DNA from 2 places in the Rhodopirellula bahusiensis genome. Region 2 is predicted to be linked to the other one. Evidence: riboswitches for the same ligand, from Rfam matches in the RefSeq annotation. Region 2 holds a riboswitch; the other holds the start of a gene.
The links. A riboswitch is a leader RNA that binds a small molecule or an ion and turns the genes downstream of it on or off. The one in region 2 is predicted to bind cyclic di-GMP.

Region 1: another riboswitch for cyclic di-GMP. It lies ahead of CEE69_RS09655 (hypothetical protein); the one in region 2 lies ahead of CEE69_RS13825 (Flp family type IVb pilin).

The regions. Positions count from the first base shown of each region.
Region 1 is NZ_NIZW01000007.1:7,605-13,014, reverse strand. It holds gene CEE69_RS09670 (hypothetical protein) at 1-676, shown strand, start outside; gene CEE69_RS09665 (TadE family protein) at 780-1,289, opposite strand; gene CEE69_RS09660 (Tad domain-containing protein) at 1,294-2,448, opposite strand; gene CEE69_RS09655 (hypothetical protein) at 2,557-3,207, opposite strand; cyclic di-GMP riboswitch class I at 3,288-3,371, opposite strand; gene CEE69_RS09650 (DUF1553 domain-containing protein) at 3,648-5,410, shown strand, end outside.
Region 2 is NZ_NIZW01000009.1:258,301-263,710, reverse strand. It holds gene cpaB (Flp pilus assembly protein CpaB) at 1-937, opposite strand, end outside; gene CEE69_RS13835 (A24 family peptidase) at 1,131-1,688, opposite strand; gene CEE69_RS13825 (Flp family type IVb pilin) at 2,135-2,314, opposite strand; cyclic di-GMP riboswitch class I at 2,493-2,604, opposite strand; gene CEE69_RS13820 (DinB family protein) at 2,901-4,109, opposite strand; gene CEE69_RS13815 (hypothetical protein) at 4,178-5,410, opposite strand, start outside.

The DNA.
Region 1 (5,410 bases), on a different contig from region 2:
GGCCGCATTCACGCTGGCCCTTTCATTCGCCGCACCCAGTTTCGCGGGCGATTTTTTTCGCAAAACCACCTGTGCCCCCAAGTGCGTGACCGCTCCCGCGTGTCCCACCGAGGTGACGAAATGTTCCTCGGTCGCCGGTGGCATGACCGCTCACGACATGGGTGGAATGGACAATCCCAGCGAGTTGAACGTCGCACTGACGACCGAGTTGGTTGCATTGCGAGATGAAGTCGCGGCGGCCAATCAATCGTTGGAAGAGAAAGACGCTGCGATCGCGGAAGCAAACGAGAAGGTCGCTTCATTGGAAGAGCAGCTCGCTGCCTTGAAAGCCGATGTCGCAGCCCAAACTGAGCGAGCCAAGAAGGCTGAGAAACAGTCTGACGCCGCTCGGGAGCTAGCCGAGCAAGCCCAGCTTATCGCTCAGCAACAACGCAAAAAGCTTCAGCAAGAAGTCGCAACGTTGAAGAAGGACATGGAAGCTCAAACCGGTGAATTGCAACAGCAGCTCACCAGCGCGAAGGCCAGCTTGGACAAAGCCAACGCGGCTTTGGAAGAAGAACGCAAGCAACGTGAAGAAGAGCGTCGCCAGCAAGAACAGAAAGCTGCAGCGAGTGCGAAGGACGAAGAGGAACCGTCGGACGCATCGGATGAGGAAGCTGCAAAATCAGAAGATTGAAGTTTGGATTTTGAAGGAATGTTCGGCGTTGGTTGACGCAACGCCGAACATTCATATTCAAGCGGTAGTCGTGTGAGCGAGCTCCTGGGAATTCAACTCAATATCAGTTGCTGCTCTCACGCCGCATGGTCGTGGATCCTTCAATGTTGGTGTGTCCCATCGCGAGAGTGTTTGGTAGCCAGCTGTTTTCGCCAATTGGGATGTAAACGTTGACTGTGACCAATTCCACTCCGGTGGAACCGTCGCTCGTGAAATCGACGGTTGAGCTGCCGCCACTGATCCCCATCAAACCAAGTTCTTCCTCCACTCGAGAGGAAATTTCGCTCGTCGTTGCCGATGGCTTGATTGCAACTCGAGCGCCCTCGCGGGTGGCATGAATCGCACTGTCACGAAGCATGCTGAGTCTTCCAAGTTCGATCAGCCCGAAGGTCAAGAAGATCATCAACGGGGCGATGAATGCGAATTCGACGGCCGCAGCCCCATGACGCAACAAAGACGATCGTCGAGATGTGCTGGCATTGCATTCCGTCTTCTTGCGAGACCTTCGTTCCCAAGAGAATCTAGACTCGGCGGGTCGCCGGCTGGCAGGTCTTCCTTTCAATGAACGTTTCATGAGATCAGTCCACCAACATTGCAGGAGAGTACAAAAACTCGCTGTGGACATTGCCTGCGAAGTCGAATTCGCATCCTCTCGCAATCATCGGGGTGGGCTGGATCGTTAGGTGCTTCTTCTTCATCGGGCCGGTTAGCTTCACGCTGAGTATTCTCACCCCTTCCCACCGCACGATCGTGTAATTGGCGTTGTTGCCGTTGCCATGCACCTTGCGGAAGATCGGAATGATCCTTTTCTCACCGATGATGGAGCTGAGTTCGGCTTTGATTCCCGCACTGATTCCCGTGTCGCCGTTCAAGGACAGTTCGCCGTGTTCATCAAAGACCAATTCACGTCCCAAAGCATCAAAATCATCTTGCGAGATTCCATAGAGAATCTGGCGGCGAAGATCGCTGGTGCTGTTGTTGGATGAACCAATGTCGACCGTGCCACGATTACCAGGAGCACCGGTTCCCGTTGGATAGAGTGAGCATTCGTGGAAGCCGTCGCTTCCTTCCACGACCGATCCGTTGAAGTACATCAAGTCGTCAGAAGTTTGTTTGTCACTGACCAGTTGCCAAGTTTCCTCATCCAGAGCAATGGGCAAGATGTCAATCTTGGTTCCATTGTTCGGTGGACGCTTGAACCCGCTGATATTGTGTTGGAATGCTGCAGTCACGCTTTGACGAAGAGATTGCGATTTTCGTCCAGTCAATCCAGCCAGCTGCAACGGAAGTTCGCCATGAGCCGAGTTTGTCAGATGGAGATTCACGCGGACCGCGTTGGCCGACGCCCAATCATTCATTGGCTCAAAGACTAGAGTCGCATGATCGTAAGACCCAATCTCGACTGCGTGATCGACTGAGCCAACATGAGCCTGGACTTGTCCGATGTGATTGGCTGAGCTGATTAGGTCTGCCGAAGACTTTACCTGGCTGACGCCATCGTGGTCCCCGTTGACGCGAGCGTCATACAACGCCCAGGCTCCCGCGAGTGCAGCAGAATCGGCGGACCTGGAGAGTTCTGTTCTTGCGGTGTTGATGTAGGCAAATTCTGAAACGACCGCCAGAACGGTGAACAATGCGACACAGAGAATAAGGCCAAAGATTCCCGCGGCGCCGCGTCGGGATTCAGGCTCTTGAATGCAATAGCGGAGTTGGATGATCGATTTGGATGACATTTGATTTCAACTGGATGATGGCAGAACGCGATGGTTGGAGACGAACGGATAATCTTCTGAAGATTCGTCCACTGTGCATGGGCACGATACGTTGATCCGATCGTTCGATCACGAATTGATCGACGTCGGTGTCAGATTGATTGTGATGACTTGATCACTGCCATCCTCAAAAACGACCCGGATACTTTTCAATCGAATTGAACGAACACGATTGGCTCCGAATCCGATGTCGACATTCGCGAGGCTTGTATCGGGGTGATATTTCATCAGACCATCACCGCTTTCATGCGGCATCTCAACCAAGTAGTCGGGGCCTCCAAAGGCTCCCCAATCAGCCGACTCACCATTTTTGATCGCAAAGAGATAGCGAGAGTTCTTGACGGCCATGACGGTTGTCCATCGGATGCAATCGTTGCTTGCGGACCAGTTTTGGAAGTTCCCGCCGCGTTCGTGGTCGACCGCCTTGTCGTTGACCGCCGCCGTGACGCGGAACCCTCCGCTTGAATAGGTTGCATCCGCGGCATAGTTCAGTTGCAACTCGAAGTAGCGAGATTCGTCGTCTCGGTTCGGAAAGACGAAAAACGATACTTGTGGCGAATTGATGTCAGGCTCAGGATCGCCCAGCGTCAGTTCCCAGTTTTCTTCGATGAAGTAGATCGATTTACGATCGTCTGCAGAGACGTCGCTTGGAGTGAGTGAACCCCATAAGGCCAGCAGGCTCGCGAGGAGTAGCTTTGAAAGGGCAAGTTCGTTCCGCATGGTGTGCGCCTTCGGTGTGAGCAGGAAATCCCCCCCGCTCGATGTGACAACCACATCTTCTCGCGATGTCGATAAGCATCCAGGGCGGTCTGGCAGTCCAAGTTTTTCAACATGGATCCATGACTTTGCGTCCCACGTTTACACGTGGTTTGCCGTTTTCTTGAATGTCGAATCGGAAGCCCACAACGTCGCTAACACAAACACTAGGTCACGAATGAGCAGGTGGGCTTTTGTGAGCCATCCCCGGTTGCAAATTGTGCGACTGCGACAGTGGTTCGCCCGCTCGTGCCGGTTGAAACGATTTTGCAGCGGAATGGTCGACTTTTGACCTCTGGTTCCAACTGATTGATGGTGCGATGACTCGCGCGGCACACGGTTGTTGGGAATGGTGTACCCTATAGGGCCCGCCTCTCCCCCACCTTTTGATCGACGGTTCTGTAATGAAGAGTCCGTTCGCCCCGCCCTCGTTTGACTACGACATCGCTCAATCAAACCGCGATCGATGTTGTTCGATCGCCAATCGTTGGCCGACCGCTCGATGGATGCTGGCTTTTGTTTGGCTAACCATCGGTTGTGCGGCGATGGTTTCCGCGGATGAATCGAACGAAGAATCCTTTGACTTCTTCGAAGCTCGCATTCGTCCGGTTCTGATCGAATATTGCTATGAATGCCATGCGGAGGATTCGGAAGACCTGGGCGGTTCGTTGCGTTTGGATGTGAAGGAAGGATGGGAAGTTGGCGGTGACAGTGGGCCGGCCATCCGACTTGGCGATCCCGCAGCAAGCGAACTGATGGCGGCGATTCGGTACGAGTCCTCCGAGATGCCACCCTCGGGAAAGCTGCCCGACCACGTGGTGCGAGATTTTGAAAAATGGATTCGCGATGGTGCGGCTGATCCAAGATTGATGGATGAAGAGGAACAGCTCACAAGTTCTCAGCCAAAGTCATTCGACTGGGAGCAGGCTCGGCAGTTTTGGGCGTTTCAGCCTCCACGTGCGAGCGAGTCGCCGGTTGCGTTTGATTCTGATTCCGCGATTGATGCCTACCTGCAACGACGCTTGGACGCGGAAGGTTTGACCGCGACTCCGATCGCAAGCCCAAGTGTGCGGCTGCGACGTTTGGCGTTTGATCTGACAGGATTGCCACCTGATCCTGAAACGCTTCGGCAATTTCAAGCGGATCCCAGCGACGCACATTGGCGGAGATTGGTGGATCGCTATCTGGCCAGCACGCAGTTCGCGGAACATTGGGCGAGGCACTGGATGGACGTGGCTCGCTATGCCGACAGCAACGGCAGCGATTTCAATGCGACCCATCACGACGCTTGGCGGTATCGCGATTACTTGGTGCGGGCGTTTGCCAACGACATGCCGATCGACCGGATGATTCGCGAACAGATCGCGGGTGATATGATGCCGGCCTCTTCCGATGAAGATCGACGTGACAAGTTGGTCGCCACCACGTTCTTGATGATCGGCACCAAGATGCTGAGTGAACGCAACAAAACCAAGTTGCGGATGGATGTGGTCGACGAGCAACTCGACACGGTCGGACGTGCTTTTCTTGGCATGACGTTTGGTTGTGCTCGCTGTCACGATCACAAGTTTGATCCCATCACCACGCGAGACTACTACGCGATGGCGGGGATCTTTCGCAGCACGCGAACACTGCATGGTGAGTCGCAGCAATACGTCAGCACTTGGAAGAAAACTCCGCTTCCGATTTCAATGAAGCACAAGGAGTCCATTCGTGCTCACGAAAAATCGCTGCAAGACCTCGATCAAGAGATCAAAGCAGTCGAGTCGGAACTGAAGGTTCTGGCAGAGAAGACGGAACTCGAAGGAATCACGATCGATGATGTCGATGCCGTTCGTGAAGGTCACTGGGTTGAATCGACGTACAAATCTGGGTTTGTTGGCAAAGGTTATGTGCACGACGAAAATCGAAACAAAGGCGAGGCGTCGATCCGGTTTGCCGCAGTCTTGCCCAATGCCGGACGGTATGAGCTTCGGGTTCACTACAACTCCAGCGGCAATCGGGCGTCGAATCTGCCTGTCACGGTGCAGTTGAACGACGAGACTCACGATCTGGTTTTGAATCAGACGGTTCCTCCGACGACGGGCACGTACAGCGTGCTGAAGGATTTTGAGTGCGAGGCGGAAACTCAGTCGCAGGTCACCCTTTCGAACCGTGGGACGGATGG
Region 2 (5,410 bases):
CACCGCCGGACATCTTCAACATCTTGAAGCCCCGCTTCTTCTCTTTTTTGGGTGCTTGGATGGATGGCTTCACGACAGGAGTTTCGACGCGATTGTTATCTTCTTCGCGTTGAGCTTGTGCGATTTGATAGTCCGACAACCAACGCAAGAACTCTTGGCCGGCACCGCCGTCCGTTTCACCGTCTTTTGTTTCGTTGATGTCGCTCGGGTTGCCCAGCGTCAGGCGAATCTTTCCAAGTTCGCTGGCATAGGTCCAAGCGGGTGTGTCCTTCTTATGAATCAGGAGCGAGATCGAACGAGCCGGTTTGGCTTCGAGCTCTGGATCAACTTCGCGTTCGGTTCGACCGTCAACGGCGAAGACTCGCACGCCCGTCAAAACTGTTTTCGCGGTTGTCTCGGGGATCAATTCGCTTTTGACGAAGTACGCCATCACATCGACTCGGTCGCCGGGGCGTACCAAAGTTGCAACGCTGCTTTCCGGGTCAGCACGCATCGATACGACGCTGAAGCCGACTGGAATGGTTTGTGAAGAACCGTTGGCATCGGCCATCAATTTGACCGGCATCACGGGTTCGCCTTCGTAGAAACGTTGACGCGCAAACTTGCCTTCGACGTCTTCGAGTTTCCCGCTGGCTCCCGTGGGAACGCGATCGGCAGGCCATTGTTCGAGACGGATTTTGTCGGCGGTGATTTCTTCGGCAATGTCAATGGTTTTCGCGGTCACGAAGATTTCGACCGTCGCGACTGAACTCTGACCCGTCGACTGAGCTTGCATCCACTGGCTAACGCCGATCGCGGCGATCGTGCCGCAAACGCAGGCCAGGATGAGGAAGACTGATTTGTTTCGCATGGCAATCGAGTGGGTAACCAGAGTTGACAGACTGCTCGCGTTGAATTCGATCGATGGCCGACCGCCCGCAATGGAAGCGTCACTCACGGTATCGGGCGTGAGTCTTCAAGAGCTAAACACACTTGGGGCAACCGAGTCCGCTTGCCCAATCGTCACAGATTGACACGCGACCGTTTTGCTTGTGATTTCCAACGCTTGGAGGGAAAAGCCCCTGAATTTGGGGCACAAATGACGACAGGCCGCATGGGGGTTCCATGCGGCCCTCGACTTTCAAATTGAATCAGACCAATTGGCCCGTTGCGGCGAAGTAGATGATCGTTCCGATCGCCATTGGAATTCCATATGGCAAGAGGTACATCGTTGGCTTTCGCTCTCGAGCGATCGCGGCGAGTTGCTCCGGTTTGCGGATCGTTCGCCATTCTTCCATGATCTTCAGGAACTGAGCGTAGTGTTTCATCCACGCTCCGCTCTTCAAAATCATGAACGCAGCCATGATTCCGCCGACAATGGCGGTCGCGGCAAAAGCTTTCAACGTGATCATGGTCCCGCACCAGGCACCGATGCCTGCCAGCAGTTTCACGTCGCCTGCTCCCATTCCGCCTACATTGCGAAGTGGCAACAAGAGCATCATGCCGACGAAGGTACCCAGCAGGCTGTATCCCAGTTCAGGAAAGCCGCCCTGGATGAACCAGTGGGTCCAACCGCAAATGATGAACGGGAAAGTCAACCAGTTTGGGACTTTCAAAATCATGCCGTCGATGACAGCAGCAACGATGAGGACAACCGTCACGAACCAGATGGTCCAGTTTTCGGTGATGCCGTGAAGGAGAGTGTCCATGGTGATTTCCCCGTGTTTCTTCGGGCGAGTCGTCCGTGAAGCGAATCGTCCGTTGGTGGTTTCAAATTGGAAGGTGTGTGTGTTGGCGGTGAACGTCTCGTCGTGTCCCGGTCGATTCAGATGGATCAGCGAGGACCGATCATCCAGCTCAACATGGCGAACAGCAATGTCACGCCACAGCAGGCCAATTGCCATACATGGGCGGCAGCGTCAGCGGGAATTAGTGGATAGTTCATTCGCTCGATGCCCGGGGGCAAGCTTGAAAGGTGTGGAATGAGTGGTAGCAAGGACTGCCATTGAGTTTGCAATGTCGGAACGTCTCATTTCGATCCGCAAGGTCGTCGCAACAGGGCTCCCCCTTGGGCGATGCCGAAAGGCGGCGAGAGTGGTCTCGCCGCCATTCGGTATGTCGCCAAATTGACGGGTAACACCCGCCGGATCAGCACTTAGTTGGCAGCGATTGCAGCGCCAGCTTCGCCGAACTTGTCGTTGGCGTTGTTACCGATTGTGGTAACAGCACCGATACAAACGACGATGATCAGAGCCAACAAGACGGCGTACTCAACAGCAGTTGGTCCGTCTTCTTCTTTCAGGAAAGCAACAACGTTTTCAGCAAATTTCTTCATGTCTAACTCCAGACAAAAACGGGGGCCACGATTATGTCTCGTTAACCCGGCGACAAGGTGTCAGTCGATTCATTGTGAACCGACCCAGGTGACAACAGCCTTCGTCAATGGAAATCAAACTGACAAGCCTCGGTTCAAACTCGCGGGTGTTTCAAACGAAACAACAACGGGTTCTTTCCACGGCAACTCGGCTTTCCTGAAGCCAAGCCGAACGCAAACAATGCGATCGACCGACTCACGGACCCGTGGTTTTGCGTGCCGTCCTCTCGAACGGTTTGCCTTTGTCAGGGAACTTCGGCTGACCCAGTCGAACATCCCAAGGCAACACACCTCCGAATGCTCGACGTGGCAGTGAACCGCCGCATTTGGGCCATTCACTTTCTCACTACCGAACACTACGACAGAAAACGAAGGTGTCAAAAAAGATCGGTTGGCCGAACCTTAACGGCGGGGCAAGTTGCCGGGTTGTTCCGGTCGCAACGATTAGGAAGCCAGTCACGATTGTAAAAATGACAAAGCGACGCATGCTCTACTATAAGAATGGTGTCCCTCTGTTTAGCTGGGCCTGTACCCAGCGGTGGCGGAGTCACTCTTTGGAGGGCCAGCCCGGCAGAAGAAACTTCTTTTGCGTGTTGGCGGTGTGCTCGCTGTAGTGCCGTTCCATCTGGTTCAGCAGTGCCTTGAGCGTTGGCCAACGACTGCCGGGGACTTTGTCGTTGACTGAATACCCATCCAATAGATATGCGAACCGTCGTGAGAAGTCGCTAACCCGTTTCATCTGTCTTGCCTCTTCGGCACCCGTCCAATCCGCGTTCGCGAATTTGTAATCCGGTGGCATTTGTGCGGGATTCAGATCCATCACCGGAATCGAATCATCCGATTCGTGGTACATCTGCGAAAAGAACAGTAGTTGCCGACCCATCATGTGTTCCACGTTCCAGCGTGGTGTGTGAGTCCCGTTTGCGGGTTCGAAGTTCATTTGCTCGGTTGTCAGAGCGGCGAAGACCTTCTGCGACTCCGAACAAGATGATTCCATCGCGATGAACATTCGGTCCATTGCCTCGGGCATTTGCCAAGGTTGAGTCGAAATGTTCCACCAAACAGCCGTCGACTCTGACTTCAAATCCTGCGTAGTCATCGAAACCGCGACCGTGTTGTGATCCTGGTCGTGCGTTTCGACTGACTCGACCGGTGAAGAAGAGTCGGAGATCCAGTTCCGAACGTGAGCTGGCAACATTTTGTCATCTTCGCTGGCAAATCGCTGCAGATTGGAACCAATGACTGCGTCGATGCTTGGAATCGTTTCCAACGTTTGAGGCGTGCAATCCGATCCCGCAATAACCAAATCGACGCCATCCAGTTGAATGTGGACCGCCTTTCCGCCGAGCGAACTCACGCGGATGTCGTTCGGCGTCTGGGGTTCGTCATCAGTGCTGTCGTTGCCTCCGGTGACTGGTTTCCAGGTCGCGTCGGCTTGGTTGGCGGGGCGGCTGAGAATGTATGAGCCTGACTCACCCATCGAAATCGTCGCACTGGACTTGGGGATTTTGCCTGCCTCGGATTCATTGCTCGGCAAATCACCTTCGGGTGCTGAGCCCTCGGGTGTCGAGGCGTCGTTTTGGACGGCGACACTCAGTCCCCAATGCGACTGAACCGTTACCATTCCACCAGGCCAAACTCGAACTGCGATTGGATCCCCTTCGGCGGCCTCAGAGCCGACACCGAAAAACGCGAGAAACGCTGCCGCGCATACCAGTTGTGCTGCAGTTCCCTTCGAGAAACAGATCGAATTCATCGCGGTGGCCTAGCATATTGCCTCGCGTCGTGAATGGCGCGGGCGAGTCGTGGAACGTTCGTGAAGGGTTATCGTAACACGATTCCTTGCACACGTTTCCACTCCGTGATCGCCAGCGAAACATCCAATCGCCGGGCCAGTTGGTCGCCCCGAAGCTTTTCGATTTCCAGTCGAATCAGTTCGTCAGAGCCAACAGGTTGTTGGTCCAATTCGATCGCGGCTTGGGTTTCAGCCAGTCGCTCTTCCGCCCACTGCAGTTGGCGGTCGATCAATCCGAGACGCGCGTTCGAAAGGCGAACGTCCAGGACAGCTTGCAAAGTTTCGTTGCGAATCACTTCCGACAACGATTCTCGCAGCAGCGAACATTGTTGACGGCGGCAGTTCAGATCACTCGTGTTCGAATCGGGCGACAAGCATGAAAACAGCTTCTTCCCGGTGGCGGACGCAATCGCCAAACCCGCTCCTGGACTGAGTGCCCCAATCAGTTGTCTGGCCGAGGACAGATTGCAAGTTCGCATGCCGGCGCACAATTTCTTGACGGCTTTCAAGTCGTTGCGATTCGCCAACGCGGTTCCGACGCTGATGCTCGCATCGACCGATCCAACCGATTCTGCGGACTGCAATTCGTCGATCGTTACTGCCAGGGCGACCTCGGATTCCGGTCGGCCTGTGCGACGGGCCAATTCTTGTCTCAGCTTTTGCGTCGCGAATGACTGTTGGACCTCCATGTCTTGCCAAACCAGTTTGGCTTGTTGCAATTGCAGGACATTTCCATCGGGGACTCCCAATCGATCGGCTTCGTTTGCCAAATCGATCAAGCGGTTTTGCACCACGATGCCTTGCTGAGCGATTTGTTTGCCAAGTTGGGCGGCCACCAGTCGGTCGTAGGCCTTGCCCGCACTTGCCGCGTCATCAGAACGGCGACCCAACGCGATCTCGGCCAACACGGATCGGATCAGCCGAAGTTGGCAGACAGCATCGTCATCATCGCAATCGACACCACAAGCGACGGCTCGCGATTCTTGGTCGATCATGTTGGCTTCGGGCGAATAATCGTACGCCCACTGCATCACTTGTTGTCGTGTGTAGCTGGCCACCGAGCCGGTTGAGTTGGGTTCGACCAACGTTTCCACCAGCAGTGATTCGGCTGGTTGCGACGGATCAAGCTCGAGCGAAGGCTGCTCGGTCGACGTGAGCGTCATTTCCGCGGTCGAATTCGCGTCGCTCGGGGAAGCGATCTCGGGGGAATCGGCCGGTGACCAATCCACATTCGGGATGCCGGGCGTTTGAGCGGAAAGCAC